2 regions of the Spelaeicoccus albus genome follow, and region 1 is predicted to be linked to the other one. Evidence: riboswitches for the same ligand, from Rfam matches in the RefSeq annotation. Region 1 holds a riboswitch; the other holds the start of a gene.
What was found. A riboswitch is a leader RNA that binds a small molecule or an ion and turns the genes downstream of it on or off. The one in region 1 is predicted to bind glycine.

Region 1 (19,243 bases):
TCGGCGTGCACCGACTTGGCGATGGCCAGCGTGGTGTCCAACCCGACCAAGTCGTTCAACCGCATCGGCCCCATCGGGTGTGCGCAGCCGTTCACCATTCCGGCGTCGATGTCCTCAAGGCTCGCCGCCCCCGATTCGTACATGCGGATCGCCGACAGCAGATACGGCACCAACAACGCGTTGACGATGAAGCCGGGCCGGTCCTGCGCGCTGATTGTCACCTTGCCCAGTACGTCCTCGGCCAGGCTTCGGACGGCGTCGACGACGTCCGGGGCCGTCAGTACGGAAGAAACGATCTCCACCAGCGGCTGAACCGGCGCCGGATTGAAGAAGTGCATGCCCACGACGCGTTCGGGCCGGCTCGTGGCCTTGGCGAACCGCACGATCGGCATGGACGACGTGTTCGACGCCAGGACGGCATCCGGCTTCGTCACTACCGCATCAAGGTCGGCGAACACCGATTTCTTGATCTCTTCGTTCTCGCTGGCAGCCTCGATGACCAGATCCCGGTCGGCCAACTCGCTGATATCCGTCGTGAAGCGGAGGGAGCTGAGCACAGCGTCCCGGCGTTCCGCCGTGAGCTTGCCGCGCTCGACCGCCCGGTTCAGTGATTTGCCGATCCGTGCCCGGCCCGCATCGACAGCTTGCTCGTTGATATCCCGCACTATCACGTCGAGGCCGGCCTTGGCCGCCACTTCGGCGATTCCCGATCCCATCAGACCGCAGCCGACTACCCCGATGAGTTGCATCTTTCCCTGCCTTCCCGGCGAAGCTCGCCGTCGAATCAGAACCAGTCGGAGCCGCGAATTTCCTTCAGCGCAGCGCCGCGAGCTTGTCGGTCGAGTCTGTCCAGATACACGTGACCGTCCAAATGGTCCGTCTCGTGCTGCAACGCCTGGGCAAGCGTGCCGGTGCCGGAAACCGTGATCGGCTCATTGTTCATGTCGACGCCCTTTACCGTCGCCGATGTGTGCCGGGACACCGGATACCAGAGCCCGGGAACCGAAAGGCAGCCTTCCTCCATCGGCTCCATCTCGGCGCCGAGATCGACGATTTCGGGATTGATGACGTAGCCGAGCTCATCGTCGACGTTGTACGAAAACACGCGCAGCGAGACGCCGATCTGGTTCGCGGCGACGCCGGCGCGCCCCGATGGGGTCGTCGTGTCGAGCAGATCCTGCACCAAATCACGGAGCTTTTTGTCGAAGCGGGTAACCGGGTCGCAAGCCGATTTGAGGACGGGGTCGCCGAAATAGCGAATATCGCGGACGGTCATGCTACTCGACCACCACGACCAGGTCTCCGCCTTCGACCTGCGACACGTCGCTCAGGGCAAGACGCGAGACGGTTCCGCCCACCGCCGACGTGATTGACGCCTCCATCTTCATGGCCTCGATGGTTGCCACGGTTCCGCCCGCTTCGACGGTGTCGCCCTCCCCGACCACAAGCGTGACGACGCCCGCGAACGGCGCCGCAACATGGCCGGGCACAGCAGGGTTCGCCCGCTCGGCTGTCTTGGCGTCGACGGCAACGGAGTCGTCGCGCACGCTCAATGGACGCAGCTGCCCGTTCAGGGTGCACATGACGGTGCGCATGCCGCGTTCGTCCGGCGCCCCGACGGCTTCCAGCCCGGCAAGCAGAGCGACGCCCTTTTCGAGCCGGATGACGTGCTCGGAGTTTTCCCGCAAGCCGTACAGGTAGTCCACGGTCTCAAGCACCGACGTATCGCCGAAGGTGTCGCGCACCCGTTCGAATTCCTTGGCGGGCCCGGGGAACAGCAGCCGGTTCAGCGCCGTCCGACGTTCGGGTCCGGGTTCCGCCAGCAGCGTCTTGTCGTCGCTGGACAACTCAGCTTCGGCGGGCTTGACCCGTCGACCGTCCAACGCCTTGGTGCGGAACGGCTCGGGCCACCCGCCCGGGGGCACGCCGAGATCACCGGACAAGAATCCGATCACCGAATCCGGGATGTCGAACGATGCCGGGTTCTCCTCGAACTCCTTCGGATCGGCGTCCACCGCGACAAGGTGCAAGGCCAGATCGCCGACGACCTTGGACGACGGAGTCACCTTGACCAAGTGCCCGAGGATCCGATCGGCTGCCTCGTACATGCGTTCGATCTCTTCGAACTTCTCACCGAGCCCCAGCGCCACCGCCTGTTGACGAAGATTCGACAACTGTCCGCCGGGAATTTCGTGGTTGTACACGCGCCCGGTCGGTCCGGGAAGGCCGGATTCGAACGGGGCGTACACCCGCCGGACGGCTTCCCAATACGGTTCGAGCTCGCCGACCTTGTCCAGTGACAGGCCGGTATCGCGGTCGGTGTGCTCGAATGCGGCCACGAGCGACGACAGCGACGGCTGGCTTGTCGTACCCGACATGGCGGCGCTCGCGGCGTCAACGGCATCGACGCCGGCGCGGGCGGCCGCAGCCAAGGTGGCAAGCTGACCGCCGGCCGTGTCGTGAGTGTGCAGATGCACCGGCAGGTCGAAGCGTTCCCGCAGCGCGCTGACCAGCGTATATGCCGCAGGAGCGCGTAAAAGACCGGCCATGTCCTTGATTGCCAACACGTGTGCGCCGGCGTCCACGATTTCTTCGGCAAGCCGCAGGTAGTAGTCCAGCGTGTACAGTTTCTCGCCCGGGTTTCCCAAGTCGCCCGTGTAGCACAGGGCGACCTCGGCGACCGCCGAATCGGTGGCCCGGACGGCGTCGATGGCCGGACGCATCTGGGACACGTCGTTCAGCGCGTCGAAGATGCGGAAGATGTCGATCCCCGTCGATGCGGCTTCCGCGACGAACGCGTCCGTCACCTCGGTCGGGTACGGCGTGTAGCCAACGGTGTTGCGGCCTCGCAGCAGCATTTGCAACGCCATATTCGGTGCGCTCTCACGCAGTCCGGCAAGCCGTTCCCACGGATCTTCGCCGAGGAAGCGCAATGCCACGTCGTAGGTGGCCCCGCCCCAGCACTCGATGCTCAGCAGTTCGGGAGTCAGGCGGGAGACGTACGGCGCCACTGCCAGCAGATCTCGGCTGCGTACGCGGGTCGCCAACAGCGACTGATGGGCATCGCGAAAAGTCGTCTCGGTGACGGCCAGCGCCGTGCGGGCGCGCAGGTCCTCGGCGAACTTCTGCGGACCGAGCTCGGCCAGCCGCTGCCGGGCCCCGTCCGGAGCCGGCTTGGACAAGTCGACGCCCTCCGGGAGCTTGTCGGCCGGATTGAGTGTCACCGGCGCAGCGCCGTTCGGCTGGTTCACCGTCACATCGGCCAGCCACGTCAGCAGTTTCGTGCCGCGGTCGGCGCTCACGCGGGCCTTCAGCAGTTCGGGTCGCTCTTCGATGAACGCCGTCGACAAGTCACCGGCCGCGAACGACGGATCATCGAGCACGGCACGCAGGAAGCTGATGTTCGTGCTGACGCCGCGAATGCGGAACTCGGCGAGCGCGCGCTTGGCACGTCCGACCGCAATGTCAAAGGTGCGTCCGCGGCACGTGAGCTTCACGAGCATCGAATCGAAATGGGCGCTGATCTCGGCACCGGCATGCACGGTCCCGCCGTCCAGGCGCACGCCGGCGCCGCCGGCCGACCGGTAGGCGGTGATCATGCCGGTGTCCGGGCGGAACCCGTTGGCCGGATCTTCCGTCGTGATGCGGCACTGCAGCGCTGCTCCGCCGACCCGGACGTCGTCCTGAGTCAACCCGAGGTCCGCGAGGGACTCCCCTGCCGCGATCCGCATTTGCGACTGCACGAGGTCGATGCTCGTGACTTCCTCGGTCACCGTGTGCTCGACCTGGATGCGCGGATTCATCTCGATGAACACGTGCTTGCCGGCCCGAGGGCCTTTGGTCTCGAGCAGGAACTCGACGGTGCCCGCGTTCTGGTAGCCAAGCGCTTCGGCGAATTTCAAGGCGTCGCTGTGCAAAGCCGCGCGGACGTCGTCGTCCAGGTTCGGCGCCGGAGCGATCTCGACGACCTTTTGATGCCGACGCTGCACCGAGCAGTCGCGCTCGTACAAGTGGATGGCATTGCTGTGTGAATCGGCGAGTACCTGCACCTCGATGTGCCGCGGCCGCTGCACCGCTTGTTCGATGAACATGGTCGGATCGCCGAAGGCGCTATCGGCCTCGCGCATGGCCGATTCGAGCGCGTCCCGCAGGTCCTCCGGTGCTGCGACACGCCGCATGCCGCGGCCGCCTCCGCCGGCGACCGCCTTGGCGAACAACGGGTATTCCATCCCTTCCGCGGCGCTGAGCAACTCGTCCAGATCGGCGGACGGCGTGGTGGACTCCAGCACGGGAATTCCGGCGTTCTTCGCCGCCCGCAGCGCTTGCACCTTGTTGCCGGCCAGTTCGAGCACCGACGCGGGCGGACCGATGAACGTGATCCCAGCGGCTTCGCACGCACGCGCCAGGTCGGGGTTTTCGGACAGGAACCCGTAGCCCGGGTACACGGCGTCCGCGCCGCATTCGACAGCGACCCGCAGGATCTCGTCGACGTTGAGGTAGGCGCGAACGGGATGCCCTTCCGATCCGATCTGGTAAGCCTCGTCGGCCTTCATCCGGTGTTCGGAATTGCGATCCTCATACGGGAACACGGCCACGGTGCGCGCACCGACCTCATAAGCGGCACGGAACGCGCGAACGGCGATCTCGCCCCTATTCGCGACCAAAATCTTCGAGAACATGTGTAAGAGCAACTCCTGCAGATCGTTTGGACTTCTATCCCGGCCTGCGCGTTCGAGCCACAAACGCTACGAGAAGAACCGTATACGACACCGCGCGATCCTTAACACTCCGTCCGAGTTTTGGGAACCGTTCCGGCTCGGCCGACGCTCTGCCCTCCCGGACGATTAGTGGCACCCTTGTAGACGTGGCTACCAAAACGAAAACCGCTTCCACGACGTCCGCGGGCGTCACCACCCTGCTGATCCTCGGTGCCTCCGGCGATCTGACCGGTCGCCTGCTGCTGCCCGGCCTCGGCCGACTGCTCGCCTCCGGGAGGGCCAACGGGCTCAAACTCGAAGGCGCCGGTGCCGACGACTGGTCGGACGACAAATGGCGCAAGCGAGTAGCGAAGTCGTTCGCCGACGGGACGGACTCGCCCGGCGTCCGCGCGCAAAAGACGTTGGACAAGGTCTCCTCCGACTCGCACTACCACCGCATCGACGTCACGAAGAAGGGCGAACTCGCCGAGCTGCTGCAGTCGCTCGACGGGCCGGTGGCCATTTACTTTGCGCTTCCGCCGGCCATCAGCCAAAAGGCGTGTGAAGTGCTGACTGCCGACGAGCTGCCGGCCGGTACCCGGCTCGTTTTGGAAAAGCCGTTCGGCTCGAATGAGAAGTCAGCACGCAAATTGAACGACACGCTCGGGTCTTTGGTCGACGAGGATCATATCCATCGGGTGGATCATTTCCTCGGAAAAGGCACAGTGCTCAACATTCTGGGGCTGCGGTTTTCCAATCGACTGTTCGAGCCGGTGTGGAACAGTTCGCATATCGCCAAGGTGGAAATCTTTTACGACGAGGATCTGACGTTGGAAGGTCGTGCCGGCTATTACGATAAGGCCGGCGCGCTACGCGACATGATTCAAAGCCACCTCCTCGAAGTGATGGCCATCTTGGCAATGGACGCGCCCGCGACCTTGGACGAACGCGACCTTCGCGACCGGATCAGCAGCGTGTTGCGAGCCGCGACCGTCGAACCCGACTACGCGACGTCAACCCGACGCGCCCGGTACACGGCCGGTAAGATCGGACGTCGTCGGGTGCCCGATTACGTCGATGAACCGGGCGTGGATCCGGATCGCGACACCGAAACGCTGGCGGAGATCGAGGTCTCGATCAACAACTGGCGATGGGCCGGTGTCCCGTTCATCCTCCGGTCGGGCAAGTCCGTGCGCCAAACGAAGAAGGAAGCGATCATCACCTTCCGCCCGGTACCGCACTTGCCGACCGGGTTCACCGGTCAGGACGAGCCGACTCGGCTGCGGATCGGCTTCGGCCCGGACAGCTTGCAGCTGGAAATCGACGTGAACGGCCCGGGCGATGTTTTCTCCTTGGATCGCGTCGCCATGCAAACGCGGCTCAACGACACCGACCTCCTGCCGTACGGCGAAGTCCTCGAAGGCGTGATTACGGGCGATCCGTTGCTGTCGGTGCGCGGGGACACCGCCGAGGTGTGCTGGAGGATCGTCGAGCCGGTCCTCCGGGCATGGTCGAGGAACACGGTACCCCTTCAAGAATATCCGGCCGGGTCGACGGGGCCGGCCGATTGGCAGACCTCCCGCATCGACAACGACCTCGGTTAGCCGACCCCAGCCCTCTCCGAGTGGCGGTGAACGGTCACCCTCTCCCGCCGAGTGGTGGCGAACGGCTGCGAAATCAGCGATTTCGCAGCCGTTCGCCACCACTCGGCAAAGCGCAACAGCCGTTCGCGGCCACTCGGCGGCGGGAAGGCCGGCCGGATCGTGAAGGACTGCCCGGTTAACCCCCTTTGACGCTCCAACCCCCGTCGGAATGGAGCAATTGGCCGTTCACCCATCCGCCGGCGGCCGAGCACAGGAACGCGACAAGGTTCGCAACGTCGGACGGCGTGCCCAGCCGCCCCGCCGGCGTCTCCGCGCGGACGGCGTCGGCCATTTCAGTCGTCATCCATCCCGTATCCACCGGCCCGGGGTTGATGACATTGGCCGTGACGCCTTGATCGCCAAGCTCGCGGGAGGCCCCGATGACCAACCGGTCCAAGGCGCCCTTGCTGGCCCCGTACGGCAGATTGTTCACCACGTGGTCACTGGTCAACGCCACGATCCGGCCGGCCGGATCCGCATTGGCGGCCGGTCGCCCCAAACGCCTGCTGAACTCCTGGATGAGCAGCATCGATGCACGGACGTTCACGGCGAAATGTCTGTCGAACGACTCCACCGAGGTATCCATCAGCGAAGAATCAACGCTCTCGCAGTGACTCAAAATCAATGCCGACACCCGGCCCAGCCTGGACGTCGCCTCGTCAATGACGCGTGCCGGCGCTGCGATATCGGAAAGGTCGGCCTCGATTGCCACGCTTGCCGCACCGGCGTCTCGCAATCGTGCGTGAACGGCCTCGACGTCCCCGGGCTTTCGGCCCCACGGCATCCTGTCGTCGTACGCTTCGAGGTGAGTCGTGGCAATGTCCCACCCGGCGCTCGCCAGCCGCTCGGCGATTCCCGCGCCGATTCCGACGGTGCGGCCGACACCGGTGATGAGCGCCACCGGCCGTAAAGAAGTCATCCGGCCACGCTATCGGCCGCCCCCGCCGCGCCGCCACCGCTTTTTCCACACCCTTAGACTCGTAACCGTGTTGAAAATTCGCCCGGCAACCATCCACGACATGCCGGCGCTGTACCGGATCTGCCTCCGGACGGCGTTGAACGGCGCCGATGCCAGCGAGTACTACGCCGATCCCGACCTCGTCGGGCACGTCTTTGCCGGCCCCTATCTCACCGGCGACACGGCATTCGGCTTCGTTGCGGCGGACGACGACGGTGTCGCCGGCTACATTCTCGGGGCCGCCGACTCGCCGAGTTTCGAACGATGGGCCGAACGCGCCTGGTGGCCGGACCTGCGCAATCGGTATCCGAGCCCGGCACGCGACGCGCGAACGGGAACCGGTTCCGACACGGCGGCATCGACCGCCGAAGCACACGACGCCCGGCTGATCCGGCTCCTCCACGCACCGCCCACCGCGGATCCGCAGCAAACGGGCGACTACCCGGCGCATCTGCACATCGATTTGCTTCCCCGGGCTCAAGGCTCGGGGGCCGGACGCCGGCTCATTGACGCGTTCACGGGCGAACTCGCCTCACGCGGCGTTGCCGGAGTCCATCTCGGTGTCTCGGCTGCGAATCCGCATGCCGTCGGGTTTTACCGCCACCTGGGGTTCCGCACGCTCCGGGAGGATCCGGAGACCCTGCTGCTCGGCCTTCCCGTGAACGGTGTCGGTACGGGCCGCTAGGGTCGGATTATGCGCATTCTGCACACGTCCGATTGGCACCTGGGCCGGTCGTTTCACGGCGTCGGCCTCGCCGATGCGCAGCGCGCATTCATCGACTTCCTCGTCGACACGATCACACGGGAGCACGTTGACGTCGTCATCGTCGCGGGCGATGTGTACGACAGGGCACTCCCGCCGCCCGATATGGTCGACCTGCTCGACGACGCGCTCGGGCGGATCACCGGGGCCGGTGCTACCGCGATAGTCACCAGCGGCAACCACGACTCGGCGAGGCGACTTGGATTCGCCGGCCGTCTCATCGAGAATTCCGGCGTTTCCCTGCGCACGCGGCTGGCCGATATCGAGCGGCCCCTCATCGTTTCGGACGAGGACGGTCCCGTCGCCTTTTACGGAATCCCCTACCTCGAGCCCGCTCTGACGTGGGAGCTTCTTGACGCCGATGAGCGGTCCCACCATGCAGTGCTCACGGCCGCGCTCGACCGAATTCGGGCGGACCTCAGCGACAGACCGGACGTCGGCCGGTCGATCGTGATCGCGCACGCGTTCGTCACGGGCGGCGAGCCGAGCGATTCCGAACGCGATATCGGCGTCGGCGGCGTATGCTCGGTTTCGTCCGCGTTGTTCGACGGCTTCGACTACGCCGCGCTCGGCCATTTGCACGGCCGACAGAGGATTAGCGAGACTGTCCGGTATTCCGGGTCGCCGCTGCCGTATTCGTTTTCCGAGGCAGCCCAGGGCAAGGGCGGTTGGCTCATTGATTTGGACGCCGGCGGCGTCGCGGCCGTCGCGGCCGTTGACGCACCCGAGTACCGTCGGCTGGCCGTGCTGACCGGCGAATTGGCCGACCTGCTCGAAAGCGACAGCTACGCGTGGGCCGAGGACGCGTTCGTGTCGGTCACTCTCACGGACACGACACGCACGCACGGCGCCCTGGAACGACTGCGCGAGCGTTTCCCTCATATCGTCCAGTTGGCGTTTGCCGAGCGTGTCGACTCGGGTCGCACGGTCAGCTATGCCAAACGGCTGGCCGCTGCGACGACTGATGTGGACGTGTGCGCAGGATTCATCGCGCACGTGTCCGGCGAGGAGGCGACCGAGCAAGAGCTCGACGAATTGCGCACGGCCGTCGAAGAAGCGCGGACGGCGGACGCCGACCTATGAGACTTCACCGCCTGCAGATCACTGCGTTCGGTCCGTTCGCCGACACCGTCGAGATCGACTTCGACGAACTCACCGAGAACGGTCTGTTCTTGTTGCACGGCCCGACCGGCGCCGGTAAAACGAGCGTGCTGGACGCCGTGTGCTACGCGTTGTACGCATCCGTCCCCGGCGCACGGCAAGAAGCCAAACGGCTGCGCAGCGACCATGCCGCCGAAAACGCGGCCCCGGAAGTCACGCTGGAATTCACTGCCCGGGGCCGACGCTTCGAAGTCACCAGATCTCCCGAATGGCGACGCCCCGTCAAACGCGGCACCGGTACGACACGCGAACCGGCCCGGTCGATGCTGCGCGAGAAAGTCGACGGGGAATGGCTTGAAGGCACGCGCGATCACAAGGAGACCGCGCTTCAAATCACCGCGCTGCTCGGCATGAAAGTTGAGCAGTTCACCCGCGTCGTCATGCTTCCGCAGGGCGATTTCGCCAACTTCTTGAAAGCCGAGTCCCGGCAGCGCGCCGAACTGTTGCAACAATTGTTCGTCACCGACAGGTTCTCCCGGATCGAGACGCAGCTGGCCGACCGGCACTCCGACGCCGAGGACGCCGTGACCGGACTGCGGGACGCAGTCGACGAACTCGTCGCCCGGACCAGGCAGGCCGCCGAGGGCGCCGGCGAAACCGCTCCGGGTGCCGGCAATGCGGCAGACGGCGTCGTGCACGCCGATGAAGCTGCGGACCCGGGGCCCGGCGACCCGACCGAGCTCCCGAAGCGCGGCGACCTGGGCGCCGCACGGACTTATATCGGCACGGTGCGCGAGCAACTCGCCGGTATCCTTTCTCGCGCACGGCCGGCCGCCGACGAGACGGCGTCCGGCCTCGCCGCGGCCCGGCGCGCGCGGGACGATTTGGAAGCGCGCGTCGCCCGGCACGCCCGCCTCGACGAACTCGAACGCGATCAGCAGCAATTCGACGACGCGCGGGCCGAGCGCGACGCCGATCGGGATGCCCTGGCAAAGCATCGGCGCGCCGTCGGAGCGCGCTCCCGCCTGGATTTATTCGATACTGCCAAGGCCGGTCTCGATGAGAGCCGTCGCGCTCTCAAGGCCGCCGAAGACGCCGCCGGACGCACGGCCGATGAGACGCTTTCGTCCGATATCGACGCCGTTCGCGCCGAACTGGTCCGTCTTGCCGATCTGCGCGCCGAGGAAAAGAACTACACCGAACGGCGCTCCCTGGCCGACGCCTCCGCCAAGCGAATGGCCGATCAGACGAAGCTCCGGGACGACGACAGCGCCTCGCACGACGAGCTGTCGACGCGGCGCTCCGAACTGACGGCGTCCCGCGACGGGTTACGCGATCTCGCGGCGGGAGCCGCAGCGCTTGACGCTGAGGCCCGGCGAGCAGAATCCGCCCTCGCGGCCGCGCGCACGGCCGACACGTTGCGCGCGGACCTTCAAGAAGCGGAACAAGCATTGCGGTCCGCCACGGACGACGCCCAGCGTCGCCGTGACGAATATCTGGACGTCCGGGAGCGGCGGCTTTCCAGTATGGCCAGCGAGCTGTCCGCCGATCTCGAGGACGACCGTCCCTGTCCGGTCTGCGGGTCGACAAGTCATCCGGCGCCGGCCGTCCGTTCGGCCGATGCGATCGACTCCTCGGCCGAGAAGGAGGCCGAAGCGGTCGCGGCCGCCGCCGACGAAGCGCGCCGACGGGCCTCCGATGCGGTGAGCAACACTCGTGAGCGCCTGAGCGAAGCCATGGCCCGCGCCGGCGACGCCGATACGGACGCCGCACTGCACCATCGCGACGAGGCGGTGCAGCGACAGCAAGCAAGCACGGACGCGCAGGCTCGTCTGCGACAGCTGACCGATGAGATCACTGCCGCCGATACCGAACTCGAGCGGCTTGCCGAGGCGATCCGCACCCGGAACGACGCGATTGCCGAGACCGGCCGGGAGCGACACGACCTGGATCGTCAAAACCAGCGCTTCGAAGACAAGCGGAACTCCATCGTCGGCGAGACACCGGTCGATGAAGCCATCCAAACCGCGACGACGCGCGTTGAGGCGCTGGAAGCGCTCCAATCCGCCGCGGCCGCGGTGCGTGCCGACAGGGAGCGAGCCGAGAGCGCGCGCAGGAAGGCCGAGGAAGCCGCCGACGCAGCGCAGTTCGCCGGACTGGACGCCGTCCGCGCCGCCCTTCTGAACGAGCGGGACGAAGATGACGCTCGCACGCGCCAGGACGATGCGCGCGAGCGAGCAGCCGAACTTCGCACGCGCGCAGGCGAACCGGACCTGGTGGCCGCGGCACGGGAACGTTTGGACGGGACGACGGCACCCACCGACGTCGAACGCGAGGCGGCCGAAAAACGCTTGGCTGTGGCCGATGCATCACACCGGGCGGCCATCGAACGTCGCGCAGTTGTCGACAAGGCGTTGAACGCCGTCACGTCGATCAAAGCCGAATTCGACGACGCGACAGTGTCGGCAGACTCCGTGCTGGACCATTACAACTTGACGTACCGGCTGTCCGAGCTCGCTCGCGGCCGCACCGGGAACGATTTGCGGATGAGCCTGTCCACGTACGTGTTGGCGGCCAGGCTCGAAGCTGTCGCCGATGCGGCGTCAAGCCGATTGCTGGTTATGAGCGAAGGCCGGTACAGCATTCGCCATACCGATACGCGCGCCGGTCACGGACGATTGTCCGGCCTTGGACTTGAGGTACTCGACGCGCACACGGGCATGTCCCGTGATCCGCGTACCTTGTCGGGCGGCGAATCGTTCCAAGCTTCGTTGGCGCTCGCATTGGGCCTGGCCGACGTGGTCCAGGCCGAATCGGGCGGCGTCGACCTGGAGACCTTGTTCATCGACGAAGGGTTCGGCAGTCTCGACGAGCAGAGCCTCGAGCTTGTCCTCGATACGCTGGACGGTCTACGCGCCGGCGGCCGCGCGGTCGGCGTGATCTCGCACGTGCGTGAAATGAAGGACAGGATCGTGTCGAGCATCGAGATCGAAAAGACGCCGCACGGCTCCCGGGTAGGAGCCGTGCGGGTCGGGTAGCCGGCCGTCCGCCTGCTTTCAGACTCTGCGCTCAGACTTCGGCGAGGTCCTCAACGGGCGGGCACGAGCAGACCAGATTGCGGTCGCCGTAGGCGCCGTCGATCCGTCCGACCGGCGCCCAGTATTTCGTCGACGGGTTCACGCCGGCCGGGAACACGCCCAGCGTCCGCTCGTATGGGTGCGTCCACTGCCCAATCGCGGCCTCGGCAGTGTGCGGAGCATTCGTGAGCGGGTTGTCGTCGGCGCGCCACGCTCCCTTTGCGACGTCGCTGATTTCGGCGCGGATCGAGATCATCGCGTCCACGAACCTGTCCAGCTCGCCCAGATCCTCGCTCTCGGTCGGCTCGACCATCAGCGTGCCGGCCACCGGGAACGACATGGTCGGCGCGTGAAAACCGTAGTCGATGAGCCGTTTGGCCACATCGTCGACGGTGATACCGGTTTCCTTGGTGATCTGGCGAAGGTCCAAAATGCATTCGTGCGCGACGTGCCCGTCCGATCCCGTGTACAGCAGCGGATAATGGCTGCCGAGACGTCCCGCAACATAGTTTGCCGCGGCGATTGCCGATTGGCTGCTGCGTTTCAGGCCGTCGGGGCCCATCATGCGGATATATGCCCAGGAGATCGGCAGGATCGAAGCCGAACCGTATCTCGCCCCCGACACCGGACCGACGGTGCCGGCCCCCGGCAGGAACGGCGCAAGATGCTCGCGGACGCCGATCGGGCCCACTCCGGGGCCGCCACCGCCGTGCGGGATGCAGAACGTCTTGTGCAGGTTCAAATGCGAAACGTCGCCGCCGAAGCGGCCCGGCTTCGCCAGCCCCATCAGCGCGTTCAGGTTCGCACCGTCGAGGTACACCTGTCCCCCGGCGCCGTGCACTTGATCGCAGATGTCCGAGATCGTTTCCTCGAACACGCCGTGGGTCGAGGGATACGTGATCATGATGGCGGCCAAGCGATCGTGATGTTCGTCGATCTTGGATTTCAGATCGTCCATGTCGACGTTGCCGAATTCGTCAGTCGCCACCACTGACACCTTGAGCCCGGCCATGACGGCGCTGGCCGCGTTCGTACCGTGCGCGGACGCCGGGATCAGGCAAACGGTGCGGTCGGTATCGCCGCGCGATTCATGGTAAGCGCGGATGGCCAGCAATCCGGCCAGTTCGCCCTGGCTGCCGGCGTTCGGCTGAACCGTGACGGTGTCGTACCCGGTGATCTCGGCCAGCCAGCCTTCGAGTTGTTCGATCAGGGCCACCATGCCGGCCGTGTCGGCCGCCGGCGCCAGCGGGTGCAGGTTGGCGAATTCCGGCCAGCTCACCGGTTCCATCTCGGCGGCGGCGTTGAGCTTCATGGTGCACGAGCCGAGCGGGATCATGCCCCGGTCCAATGCGTAATCCTTGTCCGCCAGCGTCCGGAGATACCGCAGCATCTGGGTTTCCGACCTGTGCACGTGGAACACGGGATGCGAGAGGTACTCGCTGGTGCGCGACAAACCACCGAAATCGAAGTCCGGTTCGAGGTCGTTGCCTGCGTCGGCAGCGTGTGCCTTCCCCTTCGTCACGGTGGCGAAGGCTCCGAGCAGCCTGTCGATATCGGCGCCGGACGTCGTCTCATCGGTGGAGACGCGCACCGTGTCGTCGTCGGCGCGGAAGACCAGACAGCCTGCATCGTGGGCGGCGTCGGCGAGTTCGGTCGCCTTGCCCGGTGCGGAGAGCTGGATGGTGTCGAAGAAACGCGGAGTCGTCACGGTCAGGCCGAGTTCGGCAATACCGGCGGCAAGCCGGACGGCGCGGGCGTGCACCAGGCCGGCGATGCGGCGCAGGCCGGCGGGCCCGTGGTAGGCGGCGTACAAGCCGGCCATGACGGCCAGGAGTACCTGCGCAGTGCAGATATTGGATGTGGCCTTTTCGCGGCGGATGTGCTGTTCGCGGGTCTGCAGGGCGAGTCGGTAGGCGGGCCTGCCGACGTTGTCCTCGGAGACCCCGACCAGGCGACCCGGCAATGACCGCTGCAGGCCCTCTCGCACGGCCATGTAGCCCGCGTGCGGGCCGCCGTACCCCATCGGTACGCCGAACCGTTGCGAATTTCCGATGCAGACGTCGGCGCCCATCTCGCCCGGCGACGTCAGCAGTGTCAACGCCAGCAGGTCGGCCGCGACGGCTACGCCGGCCCCGTGCTCATGCGCCGATTCGATGACGGGCGTCGGATCGGTAACCGTGCCGGACGCCGCCGGGTACTGCAGCAGTACGCCAAAGTAGTTCTCGTGCGCGATCGTTCCGGCGCTGAGGTCCTCGACGGCCAAACCGATGCCGAGCGCTTCGGCACGGGTACGGATCACGGCGAGCGTCGACGCGAAGATATCGCTGTCGACGACGAAGACCGAGTCGGCCGGTGCTTTCCGGTTGGCACGCCGGAGCAGTGTCATGGCTTCGGCTGCCGCTGTCGCCTCGTCCAGCATTGACGCGTTCGCGATGTCCAGGCCGGACAAGTCGGCGACAGCCGTCTGAAAGTTGAGCAGCGCTTCGAGGCGGCCTTGCGAGATCTCGGGCTGGTACGGCGTGTACGCGGTGTACCAGGCGGGGTTTTCAAAGACGTTCCGGCGGATGACAGCCGGCGTGTACGTACCGTAGTAGCCCTGGCCGATGAACGACGTGTTCACGGTGTTGCGGCCGGCGATGGTGCGCAGCTCCGCCAACGCTTCGGCTTCGGATGCGGCAGGCGGGAGGTCCAGCCCCTCGTCTCCGCGAATGCGCGTCGGGACCACGGCGTCCGTGAACGAGTCCAGATCCGAGAAGCCGATTTGCTCGGTGACACGCGCCGTCGTTATGTCATCCAGGCCGATGTGACGGTCGGCGAATTGTGCGAAAGTCTCGGTGTCGTGCGTCATGTGGAGGCAACCTTAATTCAGTACGGTCAATGAGGCCTCCCCCGCTGTCATGCTTCATTTCAGCGTCGCCTGACCCGTGCGGTCTTGGATGCCTGAGAGCTTGACGGGGAGTGTTGCCCCTTCGGCGCCCGAGACTGTTTCCTGCCCCGGGACTCTCCCGCGCGGGGTCAACAGCAACCTCAAGCCTACATGTTCGGTACCGTAATTGCTGTGCTGGTTTTAAGTGTGAGCAGTTTGAAGGGCGGCGTCGGCAAGACGTCCGTCACCTCGGGTCTGGCGTCGGCGGCTTTTGCGCGCGGCATTCCCACGCTCGTCGTCGACATGGATCCGCAAGCGGACGCGACAACAGGTCTTGATATCGAGGCCGGACGCGACCATGACGTGTCCGACGTTTTAGCGTCTCCGCGGCAGAAATTTCTGGACGCCGCAATCATCCCGAGCGGATGGTCTGCCGATAAGCCGCACGCCCTCGACGTGCTGCCCGGATCGCCGCGATCGGCCGAATTCGACCGCCCGACCCTTTCCGACCGCGGATTGCGCCGTCTCGATGAGGCGTTGAAGAAGGTCGAACATCTGTACCAGCTCGTGCTCATCGATTGCCCTCCGTCGTTGGGCGGGCTCACCCGGACGGCACTGACCGCCAGCCAGCGTGTCGCCGTCGTCACCGAGCCCGGGCTCTTTTCGGTCGCAGCAACCGATCGTGCGCTCCGGGCCGCCGACGAACTCCGACAGCGAGTAGCCCCCAATCTGCAGCCGCTGGGCATCGTCGTCAACCGCGTCAGGCCGCGTTCGACGGAACATCAGTACCGCGTGAAGGAGCTCAAAGACATGTTCGGCCCGCTGGTGTTGAATCCGCAGGTGCCCGAGCGAAGCGTGCTGCAACAAGCTCAAGGGTCGGGGCGGCCTATTCACCAATGGCCGGGCAAGACGTCGGCCGATCTGTCGGGCATCTTCGACTCAATGCTCGACCGTGCGCTACGAACCGGGCGCCTGCGCGGTCGCCGTTAGCCTGCGCCGTCGTTAGCCCGCGGTCGACACCGGACGAGTGCGCCTGCCGGACGTTCCGGTCGCAAAAATGCCGCGTCGCCCCGCAATGGGAGCACGCGGCATCCTGTGCCGGCTTCGTTCAGCCGATCTTGCGGGCTTCGCGCCGCTTGGCGAGTTCGTCCATTTCTGCGGGAATTTCCTCCGCGCGCTCGCTGGGCAGATCGGACAGGCTGCCTTCAACCTCGCGCCAAACCCGCCCGACGGCGATTCCAAAGACCCCTTGGCCGCCTTGCAGCAAGTCGATGACTTCGTCGGCGGACGTGCATTCGTACACGCTCGCGCCGTCCGACATCAGCGTGATCTGTGCCAAATCGTCGACGCCGCGTTCGCGCAGATGCGACACGGCCGAGCGGATCTGCTGCAATGAGACGCCGGTGTCGAGAAGTCTTTTGACGACCTTGAGCACCAAGATGTCTCGGAAGCTGTAGAGTCGCTGACTTCCGGACCCGGCGGCGCCGCGGACGGCCGGGACGACCAGCCCGGTTCGGGCCCAGTAGTCGAGCTGGCGGTATGTGATGCCGGCGGCCCCGCAGGCCGTCGGGCCACGGTAGCCCACCTCGTCGTCGAGGACGGGCAAATCTTCGTCAAAGAGCAGCCCCTGCGCCTGCGTCGGCACGTGCCGGGGGCTGGCTGTCTCTTCGCCTGAGCGGTTCACACCGACTCCTCCTTCTCCTCGCCCCCATAGGGAAGTGCCTTCGCACTCGCGTACTACAGTACCCAGACTAGCTGAAAGTCGAACGCGGATGCGAGAGAAACCAAGGGCGTTACTGATTAGAACCTACGGTTATTACGCCGTGGAATCAACGACCGGTCCGTCCGACCCCTCCGGCGTGTCGCGGTTCGGACGTTATTTGTCGTCCCGCTCGGGCTCCACACCGGGCGCGTCGGGGCCCTCGCCGGGAGCGTCCTTCGGACGGCGTCCGCGGCCTTTTTCGGGGGCGAGCCGCTTTTTTGCGGTAGAGGCGTACATGTCGACGTACTCCTGCCCGGACAACCGCATGATCTCGTACATGATCTCGTCGGTGATGGCGCGCAGCACGAACCGGTCGCCCTCCATCCCGTGATACCGGGAAAAGTCGAGCGGACGACCGATCACCACGCCGACCCGGCGCACGTGCGGAATGTTCCTGCCCTCCGGTTGCACTTTGTCAGTACCGATCAAGGCGACCGGGATGACCGGTACGCGGGCTTCGAGCGCGAGCCGCGCAACGCCGGTGCGGCCGCGGTAAAGTCGCCCGTCCGGGCTCCTGGTCCCTTCCGGATATATTCCGAGCAGATTGCCCTCCGTCAATACGCCCAGACCCCCGCCGAGCGAGTCGGCCGACGCCTTGCCGCCGGAACGATCCATGGGCAGCTGATTGGTCACTTTGAAAAACCAGCGCGTGAAACCGCCCTTGACTCCCCTGCCGGTGAAATAGTCCTTCTTCGCCAAATAGACGACGGGACGCGCAACGACCAACGGCAGAAATATCGAATCGGAAAACGACAGGTGATTGCCGGCGATCATTGCTCCGCCGGTATCCGGAATATTGTCCAAACCGCGCACCCATGGCCGAAACGTCACGCGCAACAGCGGACCGAGGAAGATCCGCTTCAAAAGCCAATAAAACACCTGTCTCCTTCGACTTGCGCTACGCCGAGGCGCGTTTGTCTACCGTGCAAGTCTGACACGTTCGAAATCGGGCAGAGTACTTGAGCACGGCACCATGGCAGACTAAACCTATGCAACTTTCCGAGTTCCGCGAACCGTTCGCGTTCGACGGAACCGGCGACGGCGCGCGGATCGGCGTACTCGTCCTCCACGGGTTCACCGGCGTGCCATACGCGATGCGCCCGCTCGCCGACGCGTATGCGGCCCGCGGGTTCGCCGTCCGGCTTCCGCTGCTTCCCGGGCACGGGACGAACTGGCGCGATCTGGCGCGAACCCCATTTCGGGCCTGGCAGGCCGCTACCCGTTCCGCGTACGACCAGTTGGCCGCCCGGTGCGATCACGTCTTCGTGTGCGGCTTGTCCATGGGCGGCTGCCTTGCTTTGGACCTTGCTGCCGACACGCCGACCGTCGCGGGCGTCGTCCTTGTCAATCCCGCCATCGCGCTGTCCGATCCATTGCTACCGTTGCTGCCGGCACTGCAATGGGTGAAGGCATCGATCCCGGCAATCGGCGACGACATCAAAAAGCCCGGGCAGACCGAGCACGCTTACGAGCGCACCCCGTTGCGAGCCACCCGCAGCATGACAAAACTGTTTCGACGCACCGTTGCCAAATTGGATCTCGTGACGGCGCCGCTCCTGGTGTTCCGTTCCCGCGTCGACCACGTCGTGCCGGCCCGGTCGTCCGCGCTGATCCTCGACCGGACCGCTTCGGCAGATACCGAGGAGGTCGTGCTGCAGAACAGTCTGCACGTGGCCACCCTCGACAATGACGCGCCCCTCATCATCGACCGGTCGCTCGCCTTCATCGACAGGCTGAGCCGATGAGCATGGCGGGACGGGACTACGAAGAGCCGGACTTCGACAAGGAGTGGCGCTCGCTGGTTGCGCGTCTGGAGGACGAGGAACCGGCCGCCGGGCACGATTTGCCGGCCGCGGACGACGGCCGCACGGCCGGTGGTGACGAGGGACTCGGCCCGGACGCCGATGAAGAACTCGGCCGGATCTCCGATGAGGAGCTCGACAGACTCTGGCTGACCGACGCCCCCGGTCCCGATCAGCCGGCTGACGACGATCCGGCGTCGGATGACGCCCATCCGTCCGATGGCGACTTGTTGTGGCTGCCGAACCCCCGGGTCGAGCCCGAGGAACTCGATGAGGACGATGAGGGATCGTACGAGCCGCCCGAGCCGCCGCCTCTCGGCTGGCGCGAGTCGCCGCCGGCGTTGGTGCTGTGTTGGATCGGCGCCGTTTGTGCGCCGCTCTACGTATTGTTCGTCGTGTTGTTTTGGCACAATGCGCCGGGATACACGATCCTTATCGCCATTGGCGCATTCATCGGCGGAGTGGCCGGGTTGATCATGTCGATGCCGGATCACCGCGATGACGACGATGACGGCGCGGTCGTGTGAGTCGTGGCTTACGCGTCGGTGACCGCTCGGCGCGCCAAGTCGGCCGC
Region 2 (9,720 bases), 1.1 Mb from region 1:
CGCCGCACGGCGCGAACCCTGTTGCGGGCCGGCGCCGATCAGATCAAGATCTGTTCGACCGGTGGTGTGCTCTCGCCGTCCGACGATCCACGGCATTCGCAGTTCACGCGGGCGGAGATCGAAGTGATAGTCGAAGAGGCCGCCACGCAGGGCACGTACGTGATGGCGCACGCACAAGGGAATGCGGGAATTAAAAATGCCCTCGTATCGGGGGTGCGGTCCATTGAGCACGGGATCTACCTTGACGACGAAGCGATCGAGATGATGATCCAAAACGACTCGTATCTGGTGCCCACTCTTGTCGCGCCGCTCGCCGTCATGCGGGCTGCCGAAGCCGGCAACTCGATTCCGCCGGCCATGCTGGAAAAGGCCGTGCGCGTAGCGGGCGATCACAAGAACTCGTTCGCCAAGGCCGCGGCGTCCGGCGTCAAGATCGCGATGGGCACCGACTCCGGCGTCGGACCGCACGGACAAAACCTCGAAGAGCTGCAGCTGATGGCCGACGGGGGCATGGACCTCGAACAGGTGCTTGCCGCGACCACGTCGGTGGCCGGAGAACTCCTCGGCGAGCAGCTGCGGGTCGGCCGCCTGGCCGAGGGCTTCCGCGGCGACGTGGTAGTTGTCGACACGAAGCTGATCGGCAACGATCAGCTGGCCACGTTACGGGAGCACATCGACGGCGTGTATCAGGACGGCGTGCGCGTCGCCTAAGACGCCTCGCGGTACCGCTTTGCCGCACACGTCATGCACAGCGCAACGCCGGGGAGCGCTTCGAGACGCGCCTGCGGGATCGTGTCGCCGCATTCGCGGCATATGCCGTAGCCGCCGGCATCCAAAGCAGTCAACGCGTCGTCGATTTCCAACAGTTCGCGCTGGGATTCGTGCAACAGCGAATCGATTTGCGCGCGTTCGAAAGCGACGGTCACTCCCTCGGGGTCGTGCTCATCGTCATTCGGGGCATCGGCTGCCGAGGCGACCAGGTCGTCGTGGCTGCGCTGCAACGCGGTGATCCGTGCCTCGACATCGGCGCGGGCCGATTTGAGCCGCGTGCGCGATTGCTCCGCCTCGGCCGGTCGGGCTGCAGGCGCCTGTGTCTGAGACTTTGTTGACTGCTGGCGTGTGGACATGCCCTTACAACGTGTGGGAGACCGAATGTGTTCCCGGAATCTTCCAGGCGTGGACGGGCTCGTTCGAATGCATGCCGCGCGCGTAATCGGCGACCATCGAGTGCACGGCGCTGTCGCGGTTGTGGCCCTCGCGTTCATACGCGGCTATGGTTTCCAGCTGCCATCCCGCGCCGTTCTGGTTGCTGGTGGCGCGTTCGCGCAGTACATCCATGTACCTGTCGCGGGTACCGCTGTCGACGTGTAGCCTGTCGAGCCCCTCGGCCGCCAACGGCAGTAGCCGGCGCACTATCAACTCGTCGACGGGCACGTCGCCGGCGCCCGGCCAATATACTTGCGCCTCCAAGCCGTGCTTGGCGCATGCATAGAAGTTGTCGGCGGCGGTGGAGAACGCCATGCGCGACCACAACGGACGGTCGGCCGCCTGCAGGATTTCGACCAGTCCGTAGTAGAAGGCGGCGTTCGCCACCGTGTCGATGACCGTCGGGCCGGCCGGCAGTAGGCGATTCTCCACGCGCAAATGCGGAAGTTTGCCGTGCGGGTCGTAGATCGGTCGGTTCCATCGCCACACCGTGCCGTTGTGCAACCGCAACTCGTACAGGCTCGGCGGGCCGTCCAGCCGGCCGGGCTGGTGTTTGCCGGCCTCGGCCATTTCCGGAATCAGCGCCGGGAAGTATCGTACGTTTTCTTCGAACAGATCGAAGATGGACGTGATCCAGCGCTCGCCGAACCACGCTCGCGGCCGGACGCCCTGATTGCGCATTTCGGGCGGACGGGAGTCGACGGCTTGACCGAACAATTCAATGCGCGTCTCGTGCCACAGTTTCTTGCCGATGAATGTGGGCGAATTCGCGGCAAGCGCGATTTGCGGCCCCGCAATGATCTGCGCCGCGTTCCACGCCGAAGCGAACCCGCCCGGGGAGACCTGCACGTGCAGCTGGACGCTTGTGCAGGCGGCTTCCGGTGCCAGGCTCTGCACGTACAGGTGCAACGACTCGTGTCCTTCGATGTCGAGCAGTACGTCTTCGCCGCGGGCCTGCAATACCGATTCGTTCAGCGCGGCATACCGGGTCTCCGGGCTCATCCACGCGTCGTCGGCGAGCAGGTTCTCGTCGATGGTCGGCAGGATTCCGGTCATCAGGAGATGGGCGCCGACGGCACGGGCCCGCTCGTCGGCGGCATCGAGCCTGCTCCGCAGGCCGTCTTCCAGCCGGCGCAACCCATCGCATTCGATCGCCAACGCCGGGTAGTTCAGCTCGATATTGTAGGCGCCGATCTCGGTTTGGAATGACGGATCGGCCACGCTGGCCAACACGTCGGCATTGCGCAGCGCCGGGTCGAAGTGCTCGTCGGTGAGGTTCAGTTCGACTTCCAGCCCTATTGACCGGTCATCGGCGAAATGCGCGTTCGACAGGTATTCGTCGAACGTGTCGAGGTTTTGCAACAACCGCTCACGGTAGCGCCGCCGGTCTTCGCGGCTGAACGATTCGGCGGCGATTTCCTCTCCCATTCCCAAACTCAACCACAATCGCCCGGGAAAGGGTAGAGATCGGACCGGCCCATTTCGGCAGGTCATCGGCGCGCGCGTCAGGCGTACGTGACGCCGCCGAGCTCGATCGACGCGGTTCCGGCAGACAGATCGCGCAACCGGGCGCGTGCGGCGTCCGGATCTCCGGGCACGCCGAGGCGCATCGTCACACTCGCGCCGTACTGTGCGCCGAGAACGCGCCACGGATTCCCGGCGGCTTCCACCCGTGCCGCTATCGCGTAGTCCACGACCACGGTGAGCGTCTGCAAGCGAGTCAAGTCACGGAGGGACGCCGCTGCCAGCGCCTCCCGCACGGCGCCGCTGTACGCCCGGACCAGCCCGCCGGTTCCCAGCAGGACACCGCCGAAATACCGCGTCACGACCGCTACGGCATTGACGACGTGTGCGCCGTCCAGCGCGCCGAGCATCGGGCCGCCGGCAGTGCCGGCGGGTTCGCCGTCGTCGTCCGAACGTTCGACGCTTCCGTCCGCGACTCGGAAAGCCGAACAATGATGACGGGCCCGCGGATGCGCCAGCCGTTGCTCGGCGATCCGGCGCCCGGCGGCGTCCTCGTCCTGCGCCGGGCCGACCACCGCGATGAACCGGGATCGTTTGACCTCGATCTCGGCCTCGGCGAGCGCAACGGGCGTGCGAAGAAACTCCACCGGACAACAGTACCGGGCCGGGCGGCCGGTGGCCGGAAGTCGATCGGCCGGTAATCTTGAACCGGCAGCGACTGAAGAAGGATGTGGAATCAGCAGGTGACCCCGCGGTGGCGTGAGCAAGGAGACGATCCGGACTACCGGTTCACCTTGGCCAACGAGCGCACCTTTCTGTCGTGGATCCGCACGGCCCTGGCGCTGTTGGCCGGCGCCGTCGCCATCGACCAGTTCGCCGGCGGGCTCGCTCCCCGATGGATCATCGTCGCGCTGGCCGTGGGCCTCGGGCTGCTGGCCATCTTGCTCAGCGCCGTTGCCTACGTCCGATGGAAGGCCAACGAGATCGCCATGCGCCGGCGGCGGGCGATGCCGCACAGTCCCGTCCTGTCCATCCTGGCCGGTGCCGCACTTGCCATCGGCGTCGTGTTTGTGGCGGTCATCTTGTTACGGCCCGTGCTGATGCAGGGGTAATGCGGCAATGAGCAAAAACCGTGATCCGGGCCTGCAACCCGAACGGACTGCGCTTGCCTGGAATCGGACGGCATTGGCCATCGGCGTGAACAGTGCGCTGTTGCTGCGCAGCGGCATCACCGGCCACAACGGGTTCATCACGACGGCAGCCCTGGCGCTCGGACTTCTGGCGGCCGGCGTCACCTTATACTCCTCGCACCGACGCAACCACTTCCGGGAAGCGCCGTCCGAACATTCCGAGAGCCGGGCGGCCGGAAACCCGCTGCCGCATGCCGCAATATCGCTCATGGTGGTCGGGGCCGCGCTCGTGGCGATGGCGAGCATCGTGCTGACCTGACGGTGGCTTTCTGCCGGCGACCGCCCGTACGACTATCGTTTGTCTGCCGTGATGTGGTTCACTTGAAGAATCCAATTTCATAGCCGACAAATCGAAGCGGGAGAGTCCGTGCCAGCCAGGTGACGGACGCCGTAGGAGCAACTCCTCCCCGGGAATCTCTCAGGCACACGTACCGTTTCGACCAGGCAACTCTGAAGAGCAGCCGGCTTCGCCGGCTCACCGACGGTGCAAGCGCCAGTGCAATATGACGCAAATCTCTCAGGTTCGATACAGAGGGGGGAGGAATCAGTCACGCGCGTTAGTCTGATCCGATAGCCCCGACAGTTTGAGAGCCGAAATGAGTAAGCACACGCCGCTGCATGCCGAGCACGAAAAGCTCGGCGCATCGTTCACCGATTTCGGCGGCTGGGAGATGCCGCTGAAATACGACAGCGAACTTGCCGAGCACCGTGCCGTCCGCACGGCCGCCGGCGTCTTCGACCTCAGCCACATGGGCGAAGTGCGCGTGAGTGGACCGGCCGCAGCCGAATACCTGGACTACGCGCTTGCCGGCAAGATGTCGGCGATGAAGGTCGGCCGTGCCAAATATTCGTTCGTCCTGACGCCGGGCGGCGGCATCGTCGACGACCTCATCACGTACCGGCTGGCCGACGACGAGTTCCTGATAGTGCCGAACGCGTCGAACGTCGACGCCGTCACGGCGGCTTTGACCGAGCGTGCCGCGAACTTCGATGTGCAAGTCGTCAACGAATCCGAAGACACCGCGCTGGTGGCGATCCAAGGCCCCGAGGCCGAAAAGATCCTGCTGCGTCTCACCAATGACACCGACGCCGACGCCGTGACCGGGCTTCGCTATTACGCGGGCATCCGCCTGCAGGTCGCCGGCCATGACGCATTGCTGGCGCGCACCGGATACACCGGCGAGGACGGCTTCGAGATCTACGTGCCGAATGCGGACGCCGGCGATCTATGGCGGAAGGCGTTGGAAGCCGGCGCGGACGTCGGGGCCGCCCCCGCCGGTCTGGCCAGTCGCGACTCGCTGCGCCTCGAGGCCGGGATGCCGCTCTACGGCCATGAACTGACAGTCGACCTGACGCCGTTCGCCGCCGGACTCGGCAAGGTCGTCAGTATGGCCAAGCCCAGCGACTTCGTCGGACGATCCGCGCTTGAAAAGCTCAAGGACGACGTGCCGGCCCGGGTGCTCGTCGGCCTGAAAAGCGCGGGGCGACGGGCCGGACGCGCAGGGTACGCGGTACAGTCGGCCACCGACGGCAACAGGATCGGCGAAGTCACGTCCGGTGCGCCGTCGCCGACTCTGGGGTACCCGATAGCACTTGCGTACGTCGACGTTGCGCACAGCGAGCCCGGCACGGCCGTCAACGTCGACTTGCGCGGCAAACCCCAACCGTTCGAAGTCACAGCACTGCCGTTCTATTCCAGAAAGAAGGACTGAGCATGACCGATCTGAATTCGCCGTTGTCGGAGATCGATCCCGAAGTTGCCCGCGAGATCGATGCCGAGCTTGCACGTCAACGAGACGGCCTGGAGATGATCGCCTCGGAAAACCATGCGGCGGCCGCCGTGATGGCGGCGCAGGGGTCGGTACTGACGAATAAGTACGCGGAAGGATATCCGGGTCGCCGGTATTACGGCGGGTGCGAGCACGTTGACGTGATTGAACGGTTGGCCATTCAGCGGATCAAGGACCTGTTCGGAGCGGGGTTCGCTAATGTGCAGCCGCATTCGGGTGCGCAGGCCAATGCTGCGGCCATGGCCGCATTGCTGAAGCCGGGGGATACGATCCTGGGCCTTGATTTGGCTCATGGCGGGCATTTGACGCACGGCATGCGGATCAATTTCTCCGGCAAGCTCTACAACGTGGTGGCGTATCACGTGGCTGATTCGGACTACCGGGTGGACATGGCCGAGGTCGAGCGGCTGGCGGTGGAGAATGAGCCGAAGTTGATCATCGCGGGCTGGTCGGCGTATCCGCGGCAGTTGGACTTTGCCGAGTTCCGGCGGATCGCCGACAAGGTCGGGGCTTATCTGATGGTGGACATGGCCCATTTCGCCGGGCTGGTGGCGGCCGGGCTGCATCCGAACCCGGTGCCGCATGCGCATGTGACGACGTCGACGACGCATAAGACGCTTGGCGGGCCGCGCGGCGGGTTCATCCTGACGAACGAGGCGGATCTGGCCAAGAAGATCAACTCGGCGGTGTTCCCGGGCCAGCAGGGCGGGCCCCTCGAACATGTGATCGCTGCGAAGGCCACGGCGTTCAAGATCGCTTCCGAGCCCGGTTTCGCCGACCGGCAACGCCGGTGTCTGGACGGCGCCGGCATCCTTGCCGAGCGTTTGACGGCCGATGATGTGACGGACGCCGGCATCACCGTGCTGACGGGCGGCACCGACGTGCACCTCGTGCTGGTGGACTTGCGCGACTCCGAACTGGACGGGCAACAGGCCGAGGATCGGCTTGCCCGGATCGGCATCACCGTCAACCGCAACGCCGTCCCGTTCGACCCGCGCCCGCCCATGGTCACGTCGGGCCTGCGGATTGGCACGCCGGCACTGGCCACCCGCGGATTCGACACCGACGCGTTCAAAGAAGTCGCCGACATCATTGCGCAGTGCTTGCTGGGCGACGACATCGAAGCGCTGTCCGGTCGCGTGGCGAAGCTGGCCGCCGACCACCCGCTGTATTCCACTATCGAACCATTGAGCGAGGCCCAATAACCATGGCAGTAGGCGTCTTCGACCTGTTCTCCATCGGGATCGGACCGTCGAGTTCACACACGGTCGGTCCCATGCGCGCGGCCGCGACATTTGCCGATGAGGTCACGAGCCTCGGCGTCGTCGGCGACGCGGCATCGATCCGCATCGACCTGTACGGCTCATTGGCGGCGACCGGTCGCGGCCACGGTACGTTGACCGCGGTGTTGCTGGGCCTGGAGGGGCGGCACCCGGAGACGATCCTCCCGGACCAGGTCGAGTCGCGGCTGGCTGCAATCCGCGACACCGGAAAGATCGAATTCGCCGGTTCCCGCACGATCGCAGCCGGCGAAGACGCCATTGAGCTGCACCCGCGCACTGTGCTCGAACGGCACACCAACGGGGTCACCTTCACCGTGGCGGACGCCGCGGGTACCGAGCTGCATGCGGCAACCTACTTCTCGGTCGGCGGCGGCTTCGTCGAACGCGACGGCGAATTCACTTCCGCGCCGGGGCCGCAGGAAAGCGTCGGCGTCGGGTCGCTGCCCGAACCTCCGTACCCGTTCCGCACGGCGTCCGAACTGCTCGGCCACTGCGCCGACACGGGCCTGCCGATCTCGCAGATCATGTTGGCGAACGAGTTGGCCGCCCGGTCCGAGGACGACGTCCGGGCGGGTTTGATCGAGATCTGGCACGTGATGGAGGAATGCATGAACATCTCCGTCACGCGCACCGGCGATCTGCCCGGCGGCCTGACGGTGCGGCGGCGGGCCAAGGGCTGGTACGACAAGCTGAAAGCCGAAGACCCCGACCGCGATCCGAGCCTTTACCTGGACTGGGTCAACCTTGCCGCGCTGGCCGTCAACGAAGAGAACGCCTCGGGCGGCAGGGTCGTCACGGCCCCGACGAACGGCGCGGCAGGTATCGTGCCGGCAGTGCTGTTCTACGCCACCCGGTACGTGCGCGGCCTGCGCGGCAGCGATATGGACACCCGGATGGACGGCGTCGTCCGGTTTCTGCTGACGGCGGGTGCCATCGGCGTGCTCTACCGCGAGCAGGCGTCCATTTCGGGAGCCGAAGTCGGCTGCCAGGGCGAGGTCGGATCGGCGTCCAGCATGGCCGCCGCCGGACTTGCCGAACTGCTGGGCGGCAACCCGGCGCAAGTCGAGAACGCGGCCGAGATCGCCATGGAGCACAACCTCGGACTGACGTGCGACCCCATTGGGGGACTCGTGCAGATCCCGTGCATCGAACGCAATGCGATAGGCGCCGGCAAGGCGATCAACGCGGCGACAATGGCGCTGCGGGGCGACGGCGTGCACCGCGTGTCGCTTGATCAGGTGATCGAGACGATGCGGCAGACCGGCGCCGATATGTCGTCGAAATACAAGGAAACCGCGATGGGCGGCCTCGCCGTCAACGTGGTGGAGTGTTAGCCGACCTCAAGAACTCGGCCGCGGCAAGCCCGAGGAAGTAGGGATCCGTGACGGCCGTGAGTTCGCGCGCCGAATGCATGGACAATAGCGGCACCCCGACATCGATGGTGCGGATGCCGATGCGGGTGGCCGTCAACGGTCCGATGGTCGACCCGCACGGAACCTGGTTGTTCGACACGAACTCTTGAGTCGGAACGCCGGCTGCCGCACACACCCGCTGCCAGATGGCGGCGCCGGGCCCATCGGTGGCGTAACGCTGATTGGCGTTGATCTTCAGCAGGGGGCCGCCGCCGGCTATCGGCAGGTTTGCCGGATCATGATGCCCCGGGTAGTTCGGGTGCACCGAATGCCCGGCGTCTGCCGATACGCAGACCGACGACGCCAGCGCTTGCCGGTACTGCGCGTCGGTGGCGCCGAGCCCGCCGGAGATGCGGCTCAGGACGTCGTCGAGGAACGGCCCGCACGCGCCCGACCGGGACGAGCTTCCGACTTCCTCGTGATCGAATGCGGCGAGCACGGCGATCCGGTCGGCGCTCTCGACGTCCAGCGCTTCCAGGGCCCGCACGCCGGCATGCACCGATGAAAGATTGTCCAACCGGCTGGAGGCCAGGAATTCGTTCTCGCCGCCGAACAGCCTGGGAGCCTGCGTATCCGCGAGAACCACGTCGTAGCCGGCCACATCGCTCGGGTCGACGTCGGCGTGCTCGGCAAGCACCCCGACCAGGTCGGCCTCGGACGGATCGCCGAGCCCCCACACCGGGTTCATATGCTGTTGTTTGTCGAGTTTCAGACCATCGTTCGCGCCGCGATCCAAATGGATCGCCAGCTGCGGGAAACGCAGCAGCGGCCCGGTGCGGGTCAAATGCCGTACGCCGGCGCGCGTGACGATGCTGCCGGCCAACGCCAGCTCGCGATCCAGCCATGAATTGAGCAGCGGGCCGCCGTAGACCTCGACGCCTGCTTGCAGCCACCCGTATTTGCCGGTGGTCGGTCGCGGTTTGAGCTTGAACGTGGGGGAATCGGTGTGCGAGCCCAGCACGCGGAACCCGGTCCGCGCGCTCGCGGCGTCCGGCACTGCCCAGGCGATGATCGCGCCGTCCCGCACACAATAAAAGCGCCCGGATCGCGGCCACTCGTCCGTCTCGGACACCCGTACGAACCCGGCAGCCGAAAGCCGCCGGGCCGCTTCGGCCGCGGCATGGAACGACGAAGGCGACGATGAAACGAAGTCGCCCAAGTCGATGGCGTGGGCGTGAGCAGGGGAGTCGTTGGGGCTGAAAGTCGGCATGGCATCGGTATTGGGCGCATCGGTATTAGGCATACGACCATTCTGCCCGGGGCACCTCGGACCGCGACAGAGGGAAGGCGCGGACAACCCGGAAAACGCGTAATCTTGACACCGTGGAAGCGCAGAACCACGCTGCCGCACCGTTGCGGTCCGATACTGCCCGGC

Region 2: it holds a riboswitch for glycine, as region 1 does, so the genes downstream of both, gcvT (glycine cleavage system aminomethyltransferase GcvT) here and gcvP (aminomethyl-transferring glycine dehydrogenase) in region 1, are expected to answer to the same signal.

Annotation. Positions count from the first base shown of each region.
Region 1 covers NZ_JACBZP010000001.1:2,855,006-2,874,248, reverse strand. Annotated here, with positions in the region: gene BJY26_RS13345 (3-hydroxybutyryl-CoA dehydrogenase) at 1-749, opposite strand, end outside; gene def (peptide deformylase) at 785-1,276, opposite strand; gene BJY26_RS13335 (pyruvate carboxylase) at 1,278-4,679, opposite strand; gene BJY26_RS13330 (glucose-6-phosphate dehydrogenase) at 4,865-6,301, shown strand; gene BJY26_RS13325 (SDR family oxidoreductase) at 6,477-7,259, opposite strand; gene BJY26_RS13320 (GNAT family N-acetyltransferase) at 7,327-7,983, shown strand; gene BJY26_RS13315 (exonuclease SbcCD subunit D) at 7,993-9,144, shown strand; gene BJY26_RS13310 (AAA family ATPase) at 9,141-12,200, shown strand; gene gcvP (aminomethyl-transferring glycine dehydrogenase) at 12,232-15,087, opposite strand; glycine riboswitch at 15,157-15,257, opposite strand; gene BJY26_RS13300 (ParA family protein) at 15,298-16,095, shown strand; gene BJY26_RS13295 (MerR family transcriptional regulator) at 16,214-16,789, opposite strand; gene BJY26_RS13290 (lysophospholipid acyltransferase family protein) at 16,982-17,746, opposite strand; gene BJY26_RS13285 (alpha/beta hydrolase) at 17,857-18,612, shown strand; gene BJY26_RS13280 (hypothetical protein) at 18,609-19,196, shown strand; gene BJY26_RS13275 (ROK family glucokinase) at 19,205-19,243, opposite strand, start outside.
Region 2 covers NZ_JACBZP010000001.1:1,756,190-1,765,909, forward strand. Annotated here, with positions in the region: gene BJY26_RS08085 (metal-dependent hydrolase family protein) at 1-711, shown strand, start outside; gene BJY26_RS08090 (TraR/DksA family transcriptional regulator) at 708-1,127, opposite strand; gene BJY26_RS08095 (glutamate-cysteine ligase family protein) at 1,132-2,634, opposite strand; gene BJY26_RS08100 (IMPACT family protein) at 2,712-3,317, opposite strand; gene BJY26_RS08105 (YidH family protein) at 3,399-3,782, shown strand; gene BJY26_RS08110 (DUF202 domain-containing protein) at 3,790-4,119, shown strand; glycine riboswitch at 4,207-4,304, shown strand; glycine riboswitch at 4,305-4,402, shown strand; gene gcvT (glycine cleavage system aminomethyltransferase GcvT) at 4,457-5,572, shown strand; gene glyA (serine hydroxymethyltransferase) at 5,575-6,855, shown strand; gene BJY26_RS08125 (L-serine ammonia-lyase) at 6,858-8,267, shown strand; gene BJY26_RS08130 (M18 family aminopeptidase) at 8,248-9,588, opposite strand; gene BJY26_RS08135 (hypothetical protein) at 9,669-9,720, shown strand, end outside.